4 regions of the Bacillus sp. VA15 genome follow, and region 4 is predicted to be linked to each of the others. Evidence: riboswitches for the same ligand, from Rfam matches in the RefSeq annotation. Region 4 holds a riboswitch; each other region holds the start of a gene.
What was found. Region 4 has a riboswitch for thiamine pyrophosphate ahead of AC0DBE_RS06955 (acetylornithine deacetylase). Riboswitches for the same ligand answer to the same signal wherever they lie in the genome.
Positions count from the first base shown of each region.

Region 1: linked by a shared signal. The riboswitch ahead of tenA (thiaminase II) and the one ahead of AC0DBE_RS06955 (acetylornithine deacetylase) in region 4 are both predicted to bind thiamine pyrophosphate.
Region 2: linked by a shared signal. The riboswitch ahead of thiC (phosphomethylpyrimidine synthase ThiC) and the one ahead of AC0DBE_RS06955 (acetylornithine deacetylase) in region 4 are both predicted to bind thiamine pyrophosphate.
Region 3: linked by a shared signal. The riboswitch ahead of AC0DBE_RS08050 (YkoF family thiamine-binding protein) and the one ahead of AC0DBE_RS06955 (acetylornithine deacetylase) in region 4 are both predicted to bind thiamine pyrophosphate.

Region 1 is NZ_JBVQPQ010000002.1:776,815-780,386, reverse strand. It holds gene AC0DBE_RS09005 (monovalent cation:proton antiporter family protein) at 1-1,539, shown strand, start outside; TPP riboswitch at 1,601-1,709, shown strand; gene tenA (thiaminase II) at 1,791-2,498, shown strand; gene tenI (thiazole tautomerase TenI) at 2,476-3,093, shown strand; gene thiO (glycine oxidase ThiO) at 3,077-3,572, shown strand, end outside.
Region 2 is NZ_JBVQPQ010000009.1:86,258-89,829, reverse strand. It holds gene AC0DBE_RS19570 (hypothetical protein) at 1-195, shown strand, start outside; gene AC0DBE_RS19565 (spore coat protein) at 248-508, opposite strand; gene AC0DBE_RS19560 (Type 1 glutamine amidotransferase-like domain-containing protein) at 624-1,316, shown strand; TPP riboswitch at 1,385-1,492, shown strand; gene thiC (phosphomethylpyrimidine synthase ThiC) at 1,624-3,396, shown strand; partial or broken gene AC0DBE_RS19550 (FbpB family small basic protein) at 3,528-3,572, shown strand, end outside.
Region 3 is NZ_JBVQPQ010000002.1:615,753-619,324, forward strand. It holds gene ykoH (two-component system sensor histidine kinase YkoH) at 1-810, opposite strand, end outside; gene ykoG (two-component system response regulator YkoG) at 814-1,500, opposite strand; TPP riboswitch at 1,602-1,713, shown strand; gene AC0DBE_RS08050 (YkoF family thiamine-binding protein) at 1,810-2,412, shown strand; gene AC0DBE_RS08055 (ECF transporter S component) at 2,414-3,013, shown strand; gene AC0DBE_RS08060 (ABC transporter ATP-binding protein) at 3,000-3,572, shown strand, end outside.
Region 4 is NZ_JBVQPQ010000002.1:404,701-408,272, forward strand. It holds gene pgeF (peptidoglycan editing factor PgeF) at 1-12, opposite strand, end outside; gene AC0DBE_RS06950 (YlmC/YmxH family sporulation protein) at 174-419, opposite strand; gene AC0DBE_RS06955 (acetylornithine deacetylase) at 502-1,782, opposite strand; TPP riboswitch at 1,870-1,971, opposite strand; gene AC0DBE_RS06960 (ABC transporter ATP-binding protein) at 1,984-2,778, opposite strand; gene sigG (RNA polymerase sporulation sigma factor SigG) at 2,929-3,572, opposite strand, start outside.

The DNA.
Region 1 (3,572 bases), 370 kb from region 4:
GCGGCATCTATTATCTTTGGCGGTATTTTTATTTTATCATTGCTGCTGTCTTATGGGTTCGTCTTGGCAGGATTTATCGAAAATGCATTCTTAATGACGCTTATTATTTCAACGATTTCATTAGGCGTTGTCGTTCCAACGTTAAAAGAAGAACGAATCATGAATTCAAATATCGGGCAGATTATTTTGCTCGTTGCTGTTATTGCTGATTTGGCTACGATGATTCTTCTTGCTGTTTTTTCCTCTTTATACGGAGAGGACAGCGGAAACATGTGGCTTCTGATGATCCTGTTTGCAGCCGGAGTGGTGCTTTACTTTTTCGGCCGGGTCTTCAAACATCGCTCTTTTGTTCAATCCATGTCAAAAGGGACGATCCAGATCGGAACGCGCGCGATTTTTACGTTAATTATCGTACTCGTTGCCCTGTCTGAATCACTTGGGGCAGAAAATATTCTCGGCGCTTTCTTAGCAGGGGTTCTCGTTTCCCTTCTTTCACCAAACAAAGAACTTGTTCAGCAGCTGGATTCATTCGGCTACGGGTTCTTAATTCCGATTTTCTTTGTGATGGTCGGTGTGAAGCTGGATATATGGACCCTTTTCCAAGATCCGAAAATATTAATCATGATTCCACTTCTGCTTTTGGCGCTGTTAGTCAGCAAAATCATTCCTGTCCTGTACTTGAAGAAGTGGTATGATAACCGAACCGTTTTGGCATCTGGTTTCCTGCTGACATCAACGCTTTCGCTCGTGATTGCCGCTGCGACAATCGGCCAGCAGCTTCACGTGATCAGCGCAAATATGTCAGGAGCGCTGACGTTAGTAGCCGTCATTGCCAGTATTTTTTCGCCGGTCTTCTTTAAAAAATTGTACAAACGGGAGGAGCAGCCGGAGGAGAAAAAGACGATTACGTTTATCGGTGCAAACCAAATGACATTGCCTGTTACTCTTGAGCTGCCGGAGGAAGAGTATGATGTGCGTGTTGTACACGTATACCAAGAGAATGCGGAGGAAAAGCTGTCAGAATCAGTATTTACTGTCGAAACGATTTCTGACTATGAACACGAGACGCTTGAGTCACTCGGCATTTTTGATACGGATATCCTCGTTGTTGCGACAGGGAATGAAGACATGAATGCGGACATTGCATTACTTGCAAAAGAAAAAGGCACAGAAAGAATCATTGCCAGCGTAGGATCACCGGAGAATGAAGCAGCTCTGAAGGAGCAGGGAATCAGCATCTTTTCTATTTTGTTGTCAACAAAAACACTGCTTCGCGCTCTGATAGAAGCGCCTGGAGTCATGAGGCTTCTCACGAACCAGGAGTCTTCGCTGTATCAAATTAATATGGAAAACAGCACTTACGACGGTGTGATTTTGCGGGAATTCCCTTTAACAGGCGACGTCATCTTTGTCAGGATTTTCAGAGGTGTGGATAGCATCGTTCCACATGGGGACACAAGGCTGAAACTGGGAGACCGCTTAATTGTTACCGGATCTCGCGGGTACGTAACGGAGCTTAAGAAAACATTAGAAGGATAAACCTTGACCAAATAGGGATTCGTGTTAATATAGAGGTGCAGAACAATTCAATATGTATTCGTATAACCACTAGGGGTGTCCTTCATAAGGGCTGAGATAAAAGTGTGACTTTTAGACCCTCATAACTTGAACAGGTTCAGACCTGCGTAGGGAAGTGGAGCGGTATTTGTGTTATTTTACTATGCCAATTCCAAACCACTTTTCCTTGCGGGAAAGTGGTTTTTTTATTTATCAGACAGGGGGAATGACGTGTGAAGTTTTCAGAAGAATGCCGCAGTGCAGCCGCAGAATGGTGGGAGGGGAGTTTTGTCCATCCGTTCGTTCAGGGAATCGGTGATGGAACGCTTCCGATTGACCGTTTTAAATACTACGTGCTTCAGGATTCTTATTATTTAACGCATTTTGCGAAGGTGCAATCGTTTGGCGCCGCTTATGCGAAGGACCTTTATACAACGGGACGGATGGCAAGCCACGCCCAAGGTACATATGAGGCGGAAATGGCGCTTCATCGCGAGTTTGCGGAGCTGTTGGAAATCAGTGAGGAAGAGCGTAAGGCGTTTAAGCCGTCTCCTACGGCATACTCTTATACATCCCATATGTACCGTTCGGTTTTGAGCGGGAATTTTGCTGAGATCTTAGCTGCCCTGCTGCCATGCTACTGGCTTTATTACGAGGTAGGTGAGAAATTGCTGCATTGTGATCCGGGGCATCCGATTTATCAGAAGTGGATCGGCACATACGGCGGTGACTGGTTCAGACAGCAGGTCGAAGAGCAAATCAATCGGTTTGATGAGCTGGCGGAAAACAGCACGGATGAAGTGCGCGCCAAGATGAAAGAGAATTTTGTTATTTCCAGCTTCTATGAATATCAATTTTGGGGAATGGCCTATCGAAAAGAAGGCTGGTCCGACCGCGGCATAAAAGAGGTGGAGGAATTTGGAGCTTCACGCCATAACTGATGACTGCAAGCCGGTTGAAGAGTTAGCGAGAGCCATCATAGCTATTCGGAATGAAGTTGATTTTATACACATTCGGGAACGGTCAAAATCGGCGGCCGACATTTTGAAACTGCTCGGGCTTATTTCCGAAGGCGGTGTTGATAAGCGAAAACTGGTCATGAATGGGCGAGTGGATATTGCGCTTTTTTCTACGATTCATCGCGTGCAGCTGCCGAGCAGCAGCTTTTCGCCGAAGCAGGTCAGAGCCAGATTTCCTCACCTTCATATCGGTCGGTCGGTGCATTCGCTTGAGGAAGCGGTTCAAGCAGAAAAGGAAGACGCTGACTACGTGTTGTTCGGCCATGTGTTTGAAACGGATTGTAAAAAGGGTCTTGAAGGCAGAGGTGTGTCATTGCTGTCAGATATCAAACAGCGGATATCCGTCCCGGTTATTGCGATCGGCGGAATGACGCCGGACAGATTAAGAGACGTAAAACGAGCAGGAGCAGACGGTATTGCAGTCATGTCGGGAATTTTTTCTTCCGCTGACCCTTTGGAAGCTGCCAGACGATATTCCCGCAAGCTAAAGGAGATGCGCTATGAAAAGGCATTATGATGCAGTTGTCATTGGAGGCGGAATTATCGGTTCCGCGATTGCTTATCATTTAGCAAAGGAAAACAAAAACATCGCATTGTTTGAAAGTGGAACAATGGGCGGCAGAACAACAAGTGCTGCTGCCGGAATGCTGGGCGCCCATGCCGAGTGCGAGGAACGTGACGCGTTTTTTGACTTTGCCATGCACAGCCAGCGTCTGTACAAAGGTCTTGGAGAAGAGCTTTACACATTATCCGGTATTGATATCAGACAGCATAACGGCGGTATGTTTAAGCTTGCGTTTTCTGAAGAAGACGTGCAGCGGCTGAGGAAGATGGATGACTTGGATTCTGTCAGCTGGCATACAAAAGAAGAAGTTTTAGAAAAAGAGCCGTATACGTCTGGTGACATTTTCGGGGCAGCCTTTATTCAAGATGATGTGCATGTTGAGCCTTATTTTGTTTGTAAGGCATATGCGAAAGCAGCGAAAGCGCTTGGGG
Region 2 (3,572 bases), on a different contig from region 4:
GATAAAGAAAGTATGGTTGCTGATGAATTACACAGAATGTTTTTGGCTGGTGAGCTGCAAATCACGGTAGAGGAGGATATAAACAATATTTCCGAAAGGCTGAGAAACGGCGATCTCAGTTTAGACCGATTAAGCGGTGAAGACGCGTTTATAAAAGAAACGGTAAACGAGGCTTTAAGAAGAGTGGAGCAATAAAAGGGAGAGACGGGATCTGAAAGATGAGATTCCGTCTTTTTTTGTGACTTTGTTACAGTTCTCTGCAAGATAAAAGCAAATCGATTTGAAATGGTTTACTCAGGAGCCAGCCTTTTTCCATCAGAAGTTCAGATAGTTCCCCATGCAGATGAACAGCTGCATCTAATTGATCATGCAACGCTGTTCGGAGGTTGGGGTTTGCAGTTTCCGTTATTGCGACAGTGTACTTTTTAATGATGATTTGTATTGTCGTTAAGCAATCAAGAATCATTATAGGTATGATTGGGGTTGAAAAATCGTTCAATGCCTTCACCGCCTGTTAGTGGGTTTTATCTTTTAGATCTTCCTATTGAGAAGTATTTAGCCTTGTTTCATGGATTTATACAAAATGCTATAATGATTAACAAATTTTTTCGGGGAGTGGGATGATGAAACAGATTATTGCGATGGGCGGCGGGGGTTTTTCGATGGAACCGGAAAATTTGTCCCTCGATCAATATATCATCAATCAATCGGGACGGAAGTCGCCTCGCATTTGTTTTTTGCCGACGGCGAGCGGTGATTCCCAAAACTATATTCAGCGGTTTTATCATGCTTTTCAAACACTGGATTGTGTGCCGTCTCATTTATCCTTATTTAAGCCGCCGACAACAGACTTCATTTCTTTTGTTATGGAAAAGGACGTGATTTATGTTGGCGGGGGAAATACGCGGAATATGCTTGTGCTGTGGAAGGAATGGGGGCTGGATCTTATTCTCAGAGAGGCATGGAAGAACGGGGTGATTTTAGCTGGATTAAGTGCCGGTGCGATCTGCTGGTTTGAAGAAGGAGTGACAGATTCGGCAGGACCGCTGACAAGTATGAAAAGTTTAGGTTTTTTGCAAGGGAGCTTTTGTCCTCATTATGACGGTGAAAAGAACCGGAGGCCGATATACCATCAGTTGATATCTAACGAATTCTTGTGCGATGGCTATGCGGCGGACGATGGAGCGGCTCTCCATTTCATAATTGATCAGCTGTTTCAGACTGTGAGTTCAAGACCGGGTGCAAAGGCATATCGGGTGATGAGGGGTGAACATGAGATTTCTGAAATCCCGCTGCGGGCCAAATATTTGGGTTGAATTAGCTGAATATTTTCTATATTCCTCTTTTTTTTCGATTGGTTTTATGTTAAGATGAGTCCGAAATCAATAGTTACTGGGGGTGCCCGTTTTCGGGCTGAGAGAGAAGGTAAGCTTCTTAACCCTTTGGACCTGATCTGGTTCGTACCAGCGTGGGGAAGTAGAGGAATTGTTTTTATTATTGTCGTGCTGGGCAATAATATGTTTCTTTCTGACTGTAACCGGGTTCATTCACTTGAATCCGGTTTTTTGTGCTGGTTATGGGCTTGATTTTGTCCTTTCAAACGAGAGAGGGGAAGGATCAATGATGCAAAACGATTCAGTGCAGCAAGCCAACATTTCCATTATGTCGAGTTTTTCGGGGAGTAAGAAAGTATACGTGGAGGGTTCTTCCTCGGACATCCAAGTGCCGATGAGGGAAATCGCCTTAAGTCCGACGACAGGATCGTTCGGCGAAGAGGAAAACGCACCTGTGCGTGTCTATGATACAAGCGGACCGTATACGGACCCTGATGTGACCATTAATATTCAAGAAGGATTAAAGCCGCTCCGCCAAAAATGGATCACAGAGCGTAACGATGTGGAAGAATATGAAGGACGGACTATAAAACCAGAAGATAACGGTTATAAAAAGGCAATCCCAAACATAAGCTACCCAGAACTAAAGCGGAAACCGCTGCGGGCGAAAGCGGGTCAAAATGTCACCCAAATGCATTATGCCAAAAAGGGGATCATTACACCTGAGATGGAGTTTATCGCCATTCGCGAGCATGTATCTCCCGAATTTGTCAGAGATGAGGTAGCAAGCGGCCGGGCGATCATTCCTTCAAATATTAATCACCCTGAAAGTGAACCGATGATTATTGGCCGGAATTTCCATGTGAAGATTAATGCGAATATCGGGAATTCAGCGGTTACGTCATCAATTGAAGAAGAAGTGGAAAAAATGACGTGGGCCATCCGCTGGGGAGCGGATACGATGATGGATCTATCTACCGGAAAAGATATTCATACGACGCGTGAATGGATTATTCGCAATTGCCCTGTGCCTGTGGGAACTGTTCCGATTTATCAGGCGCTTGAAAAAGTAAACGGTGTAGCGGAGGATTTAACGTGGGAGATTTACCGTGATACGCTGATCGAGCAGGCAGAGCAGGGAGTGGATTATTTTACGATTCACGCGGGTGTTTTGCTGCGGTATGTCCCGCTAACCGCCAAACGGACAACAGGAATCGTGTCACGCGGGGGAGCGATTATGGCACAGTGGTGTCTGGCCCATCATCAGGAAAGCTTTTTGTATACTCATTTTGAAGAAATCTGTGAAATCATGAAAACGTATGATATTGCTTTTTCTCTTGGGGACGGGCTTCGCCCCGGATCAATCGCTGATGCCAATGACGAAGCGCAATTTGCTGAATTAGAGACCCTCGGAGAACTGACGCAAATTGCCTGGAAGCATGATGTTCAGGTGATGATTGAGGGACCGGGGCATGTGCCGATGCATAAAATCAAAGAGAACGTCGATAAACAAATGGACATTTGCAAAGAAGCGCCTTTTTACACATTGGGGCCGCTGACGACAGATATTGCGCCGGGCTATGACCATATTACTTCAGCGATCGGAGCGGCGATGATCGGCTGGTATGGGACAGCAATGCTTTGTTATGTAACGCCGAAGGAGCATTTGGGGCTGCCAAACCGTGATGATGTTCGTGAAGGGGTCATTACATATAAAATTGCTGCGCACGCAGCAGATCTTGCAAAAGGGCATCCCGGAGCGCAAATACGGGATGATGCGTTATCGAAAGCCCGCTTTGAATTCCGTTGGCGAGACCAGTTTAATTTATCTCTTGATCCGGAAAGAGCGCTTGAATATCATGATGAAACACTGCCGGCAGAAGGAGCAAAAACCGCTCACTTTTGTTCAATGTGCGGGCCGAAGTTTTGCAGCATGAGAATTTCTCAGGATATTCGGGATTATGCGAAGAATAAAAAGCTTAGTGAATGGGATGCCATTCAAGAGGGAATGAAAGAAAAAGCTGAAGAATTTGTGAATCAAGGCAGCAAGCTGTATAAATAATAGATTGACAGGCGAAATGGAATACGTTTTAATATAGCTAATAAATATTTCCAGTATTTGCTGATCGGGACACCGAAGGCTCTTATCTTTTAGATAAGGGCCTTTTTTGTATGAAAAAGGAGGGATCATTGATGGGAATCAAAAAAGAGAAGGGGAGAAAACGATTTAGGAAGCGA
Region 3 (3,572 bases), 210 kb from region 4:
TTCCTCAAGCACTTCCGGCTTTTTTGCCCCCCACCGCTTCATCAGGCTGCTGTAGCTTTCTATAATCGTGAGCGGAGTTTTCAATTCATGTGAAGCATCTTGAACGAACTGCTGCTGTTTATCGTAATGCTCTTTCAGCATCATCGCCATCTCATTAAATGTCAGCCCCATCTGATATAACTCGTCGTGCGACTGTCCTTCCAAGGAAATCGTTTTGAATGCTTTCTCCCGCTGTATGTCTTTCATCGTCATCATTAATCGTCTGATCGGATTGATGATATGGCGGGCCAGCAAGCTGCCGGCAAAAAAAGAAGCGATACAAACAGCAGCACTTGCAGCGATTAAAATGATTTTCAGCAGAAACAGACTCTCTTCTGTGTTCTCCAGCCTTTCAACCAGCTGAAGAGATACCACTTGCCCATCGGTCCAAATAACCGGAACAGCAGCTTCAGCAAACAGTTTGCCGTCATGTTTCCTTACATCTGCCGTTTCCCCGCTGTGAAAAGAGAGTGGAAAATCTTTATACCCTTTTTCTTTTGTCATGGTCATGACGGCTTTTTGGTCACCATTCACTACACGAACCATGCCGTTTGCTGGAAGATAGGCCTGCAGCATGTCCTGCAAAGCCACTCCTTCTGTTTCAGCAGCATGCAGCGCTTCGGCAATGTTATCCGTCTCATCTGCAAGCCGGGCTGCATCCTTTGAGGTCAGCGCGGACGAAAAAATGAGATAGACTGCGGTATGGACCAAAATTAATAAAATCAACAGCGATATTGATGTGTACAGATGAATCTTGGTCTTCAGCTTCATCGTTTACCCCTTAATGGCATAGCCGACCCCGCGAACGGTATGTATCAGCTGTTTTTCGTAAGGATAGTCCAGTTTTTTTCTAATGTATCTGATGTAGACGTCCACGACATTTGTATCACCGATATAATCAAATCCCCATACCGAGTTTAGAATCTGCTCCCGTGTCAGCACTTGCTGCGGATGCTTCAGCATATAGACGAGCAAATCAAATTCCCGGGGCGTTAATTCCACCTCTTTGTCTCCGCGTCTCACTTCACGGGTTTTTTCGTTCACCCGCAAGTCGTCATATGTAAGAAAGGTGCCAATATCTTCTGTTTTTGTTCCATTTTGGCGCAGCGCCGCCCTGATTCTCGCAAGCAATTCCTCGATTTCAAACGGCTTGGTGACATAATCATTCGCACCGATGTCCAGCCCTGTTACCTTATCAGGGATACTGTCGCGTGCCGTTAATAAAATGACCGGTGTCTGCTGATCCGTTTTTCTCAAGCGGCGCAGCACTTCCAGGCCGCTAAGTCCCGGAAGCATGACATCAAGAAGCACTAAGGAATACCCGCCTTCCGCGGCCGCATTCAGTCCTTCTGTGCCATCGTGTTTAATAGTGACGCTATATCCTTCATATTCCAATTCAAGCTGGAGCACCCTGGCAATTTTCTCTTCATCTTCCACAATTAATATGTGCCCTTTTTCCAAATTTGATCATCCTCTCCTGTCCCTATATGAAAAAAATGATTTCATTGTTTACAAAATGAGTCTTATCATCTATTATGATGTCAAAATAAAAAATTGTATACGGAAAGCACTAGGGGTGCTGTTTTGGCTGAGATAAAGCGCGCAAACACGCGCTTTGATCCCTTATGACCCGATCTGGATAATACCAGCGTGGGGAAGTGCAGGTTGACCGAATGGTGTATTTTTTTGTGCGCTTAATCGATCTATGACTGCATATTCCCTTAGGATATGCAGTTTTTTATTTTACAAAAAAAACAGGAGGTCGGAGAAATGGATCATATTTGTGGTACAAGCAGAATTGCCGGGTTTCGGTTCTCTTTATACCCGATGACGGATGATTTTATCGGTGTGATCAAGTCTGCGCTAAAAAAAACAGACACATCTAAAGTTTGGACGAAAACCGACCATATCAGCACAGTTCTGCGCGGATCGATTGATCATGTATTCGACGCTGCCAAAGCCATTTATCTTTATGCGGCGAACAGCGAAAAACACATCGTCATGAACGGCATGTTTTCCATCGGATGCCCGGGCGATACACAGGGAGATACATATCTTTCCGCGAACGATAAGCGTGTCAATGAAGATGCTGTCCGAAGCCTAAACGCGGAAGCGCCGTGCCAATTTGCGCTTTATCCGATGAATGAGCCGGATTATATGGGCTTGATCATGGAAGCTGTCGATATTGCGAAAGCAGAAGGCACCTTCGCACAAGGTGTCCATTATGCGAGCGAGCTTGACGGAGATGCGCATGACGTGTTCAGAACACTGGAGGCCGTTTTCCGCATGGCTGAACAGCAAACAAACCACGTAACCATGACTGTGAATCTCTCGGCTAACAGTCCATCAAGAAAAAACAGAAAGCAGGGATAAAATGAAAAGCTGGAAAGTAAAAGAAATTGTCATCATGTCCGTTATCAGTATCGTTTTTGCCGTTGTTTATTTATTATTCACGCATTTCGGAAACGTACTTGCAGGTATGTTCGGGCCAATCGCCTATGAACCGATTTACGGCATTTGGTTTATCGTTTCTGTCATCGCCGCGTACATTATTCGAAAACCGGGTGCGGCGCTAGTTTCTGAAATCATTGCCGCTCTCGTAGAATGCTTGCTGGGAAATCCGTCTGGCCCGATGGTCATCGTCATCGGCATTGTACAAGGTCTCGGGGCTGAGGCTGTATTTCTCGCGACACGCTGGAAAGTATACTCTCTGCCTGTACTTCTGCTGGCAGGAATGGGATCTTCAGTAGCCAGCTTTATCTACGATCTCTTTGTTTCTGGCTATGCAGCCTATTCACCAGGTTATCTTCTTATTATGCTTGTCATCCGTCTGATTTCCGGCGCGTTGCTTGCGGGGCTGCTCGGAAAAGCGATCAGTGACTCTCTCGCTTATACGGGTGTGTTAAACGGAATGGCACTCGGAAAGGAACTGAAAAAGAAACGGAAGCAGGCATCAGAACATGCAAGCCTTTGATGACCTCCTGACGGTTGACCAGCTCAGCTTCTCTTATGAAGAAGACGAGAAACCGGTATTTCAAAACATTTCGTTTGAGCTTCAAAAAGGAGAATGCGCTTTATTGTTAGGGCCGAGCGGGTGCGGAAAAAGCTCGCTCGCCCTTTGTTTAAACGGTCTTTACCCGGAGGCTTGCGACGGCATACAGTCCGGACATGTATTTTTATTTCAAAAGCCGGTCACTGGTGCTGAAACCTCCGAAACAATTGCTCAGCATGCCGGGGTCGTCTTTCAGGACCCGGATCAGCAGTTTTGCATGCTGACGGTGGAGGACGAAATCGCTTTCGGGCTAGAAAATCTGCAGGTTCCGAAAGAAGAGATGGCGGAGAAGATTGATGCCGTATTAGAAAAATTACGCATTACCCATTTAAAAGAAAAAACAATATCTGCACTGTCAGGAGGACAAAAACAAAAAGTGGCTCTCGCCTGTATTTTGGCGATGGAGCCTGAGCTTATTATGTTAGATGAGCCAACTTCTTTATTAGATCCTTATTCAGCTCGGGAATTCGTTCACATGATG
Region 4 (3,572 bases):
ATATGTATTCATGATGATCCAACCTTTCGACAAACATTTAAAAAAGCGGAATTTCCCACTTATTTTACCACATCTTTCTGCATTCGTTGAGCGCCGATTTGCATATTTCTAAATGAAATGTGCCGGAAGAATCCAGACTTCCGGCATTTGCCAATCCGCGGCAGACGAGCAGGTTATGCATGCGGTTCATTTAATCGGACCAAGATTACATCTTCCCCGATTTTTACTATATTTCGCCATGGAATGACCAATTCCTCTTCTTTTCCAAAAAATCCGAGAACTTTCCCATTTCCTCCTAGTATGATCGCCTGAATTTTGCCAGTGGTCACATTGATATCTATATCACCAATGCTCCCCAGCTTTTTTCCGTTTGAGACATTGACGACATCCTTCACCTGAAATTCTGAAATGCTGATCATTCCATCACGTCCTTTTTCCGTCCTTTTTTCAAGTATATGAACGGGCGGGCTGAACCTTGTCAGCAAGAAAAAATTTTCATGGTCACTGTTCTTTTTTACAGCTGCACCAACCGATGATAAAATTGAGCATAATTTTCGTATAATCTACCAGCTGCTCAATCGATACCTCCTCGTTCACGGAGTGTGCATTGTGAAGATCTCCAGGTCCATAAATCACGCTTGGAATGCCGGCATTATACAGCCATCCTCCGTCTGTAACGGATTGAGAAACGTCAATAACCGGACGCTCCCGTTTCACTTTCTGATGAGACGCTGTAAGTGCTGAGACGCCTGGGTGGCCAGGGTCAACTTCCAGTGCCGGAAAAATTTCTCCTCTGTCTTCAATCATAGATGAGCCTCCCCACTTGAAGACAGGGCGGTTTTCCCTAAGCCAAATATCACTGTCACTCAGCCGGTTAATGTAATCTTCTATTTCCGCTGCCACTTGTTCATGGGTTTCATTCGGGTAAAAATGGACTGTGATCCACAGTCGGCACTCGTCAGCTATAAAAGCCGCATGCCTGCCGCCTTCTATGACAGCCGGGTTAATCGTATTTGTGCCTGGTTTAAAACCGGGATAACTTTTCATGATAGACCAGTGGCGCTCCAGTTCCCCGAGCCCCGCAATGATTTTTGCCATTTTTTCAATTGCGCTTGCTCCGAATGTTCCTCCGCCTGCATGAATCATATTCCGCCTCGTCCCATCATGAAACGTTTGACTGCTTTTGATTTCAATCCAGCCTGTAATGACACCGCCTTGACCTTGAATATGCATATCGCTCGTATCCGCGACAACTGCAAAATCAGCATGATAGCCCCTCTTGCAGCATTCAAGCGTGCCGGCTTCTCCGACTTCCTCCCCGATAACCGATTGCAGAATCAAATCACCGGGAAGTTCAATGTCGGCTTCACGAATCAATTTCACAGCAAACAGCACACACGCCATTCCGCCTTTCATATCAGAAGCGCCTCGCCCGATTAAGAGACCGTTTTTTTCAATTGGATGAAACGGATCATGCTCCCACTCCTCATCCTCTTTTACCTCTGCCACATCTACATGGCCATTGATGATCAAGCTATGATAATCTGCTGAATCTGTTCCCTTTAGTAGACCTACAACATTGGGATCTCCTGGGTACACGTCCCATTTATCGATCGAGAATCCCATTTCATTTAAAAACCCAGCAATCCAGGACTGAATGCCGTCGGTATTTCTTGCAGGCGGAGCAGGTGTTTTATAGGACATCAGCGTTTTTGCTAGCTGAATAAGCTCCTCCTTTTGATCTTCCACCTTTGTTAACAGAGAGTCTATTTGTTGATTCAATGTGATCCGCTCCTATTCTTTAAAATCAAAAAAGCCGTTTCAAATGTTATGAAACGGCTTAATAAAAACAAACAGAGTCCTATGTACTCCGTTGTTTCACCGCTTCCCTCCGCTGGCATGATCCAGATCAGGTCAAAAGGGTTAAGACAAAGTCTCTCTCAGCTTCGCAAAGCACCCCTAGGATGAATCGATATGTGTTTGTCAGGCATTCGTTATCGGCTCGGCTCTTGTTAAAAACGGCCGATTCTGATTCCATAATACATGGATTGGCGTATCAAAAAAAGCGGAAAGTATTTGATCAGTAAGCATTTCCTTTACTTCTCCCGATTGAAAGACCTCTCCCTGTTTTAACAAAAGGGCTTTGTCAAAGACCGGCAAAATTTCTTCCGCATGATGAGTCACGTAAAGGATCGATGGCGCATTTTCTTTATTTGCAATGTATGTAATCGTGTCTAACAGCTTTTCCCGGGCAATAAAATCCAGTCCTGTGACCGGTTCGTCCAGTATCAGCAGCTCCGGATCAGCCATTAGCGCTCTTGCAATCAAGGCTCTTTGTTTTTCTCCTTGAGAAAGGGTTTCATAGCGGCGGTCGGCATATTCAATTGCTCCCAAGTCCTCTAACAAACCAATCGCTTTTTCCCTGATTTCTGCACTTGGTGTTTCATATAATCCAATCGAAGCGTAAGCTCCGCTCAAAGCAATTTCAAATGCCGAATCTGCCGGATAAAATTTTTGCTGAAGAGCCGCTGAGACGAGGCCAATTTTCCGTCTAAGTTTCTCCCCAAGCTCCGTTTTACCAAATTCATGGCCAAGCACCTGCATCTCGCCCGATGTTGGAAAATAATAAGAGCAAAGCATATTTAACAGCGCTGTCTTTCCAGCGCCATTCAGTCCGTAAAGCACCCAATTTTCCTTTTCTTCCACCTTCCAATGAATATCTCTCAGTATCCATTTTCCATTCCGTTTTAGTGAGACATTGTCAAGCTGCAAAATCATCGTGGTCCTCCTCTTTACTGCCTTTATAATTATTTAAATTTTCATAAAACTTTGTACGAACTAGGATACCTTATTTTTTCCAAAACGTAAACCGCCCGCAATCAATAGAAAAGCCTTTAAAACAAAATCGTTTTAAAGGCTTTTCTTTCATTATTGATGAATATTCTTATTCATTTGTTTGATAGCCGCTTTTTCAAGTCTGGACACCTGCGCTTGGGAAATCCCGATTTCCTCGGCTACTTCCATTTGAGTTTTCCCTTGGAAGAATCGCTTTCTCAAAATCATTTTTTCCCTATCATTCAGCCTTCTCATGCCCTCTTTTAAAGCCAGCTCTTCAATCCATTGTGAATCTTTATTGCGTTCATCACTGATTTGATCCATCACATAAATCGGGTCTCCGCCGTCGTTATAGATCGGTTCAAATAGAGAAACCGGATCCTGGATGGCATCAAGCGCAAATACGATTTCCTCATGCGGTACTTCAAGAACTTTTGCGATGTCTTCTGCAGTCGGCTCCTTGCTTGTCTCACTGATTAACCGCTCTCTTACCTGAAGTGCCTTATAAGCGATATCCCGGAGTGATCTTGAGACACGGATCGGGTTATTATCGCGTAAATACCTGCGGATCTCTCCGATAATCATAGGTACAGCGTATGTTGAAAACTTAACATTGTGGCTTAGGTCAAAATTATCAATGGATTTCATTAGTCCGATGCAGCCGACCTGAAATAAGTCATCAACATACTCTCCTCTGTTATTAAATCTTTGAATGACACTTAAGACAAGACGCAAGT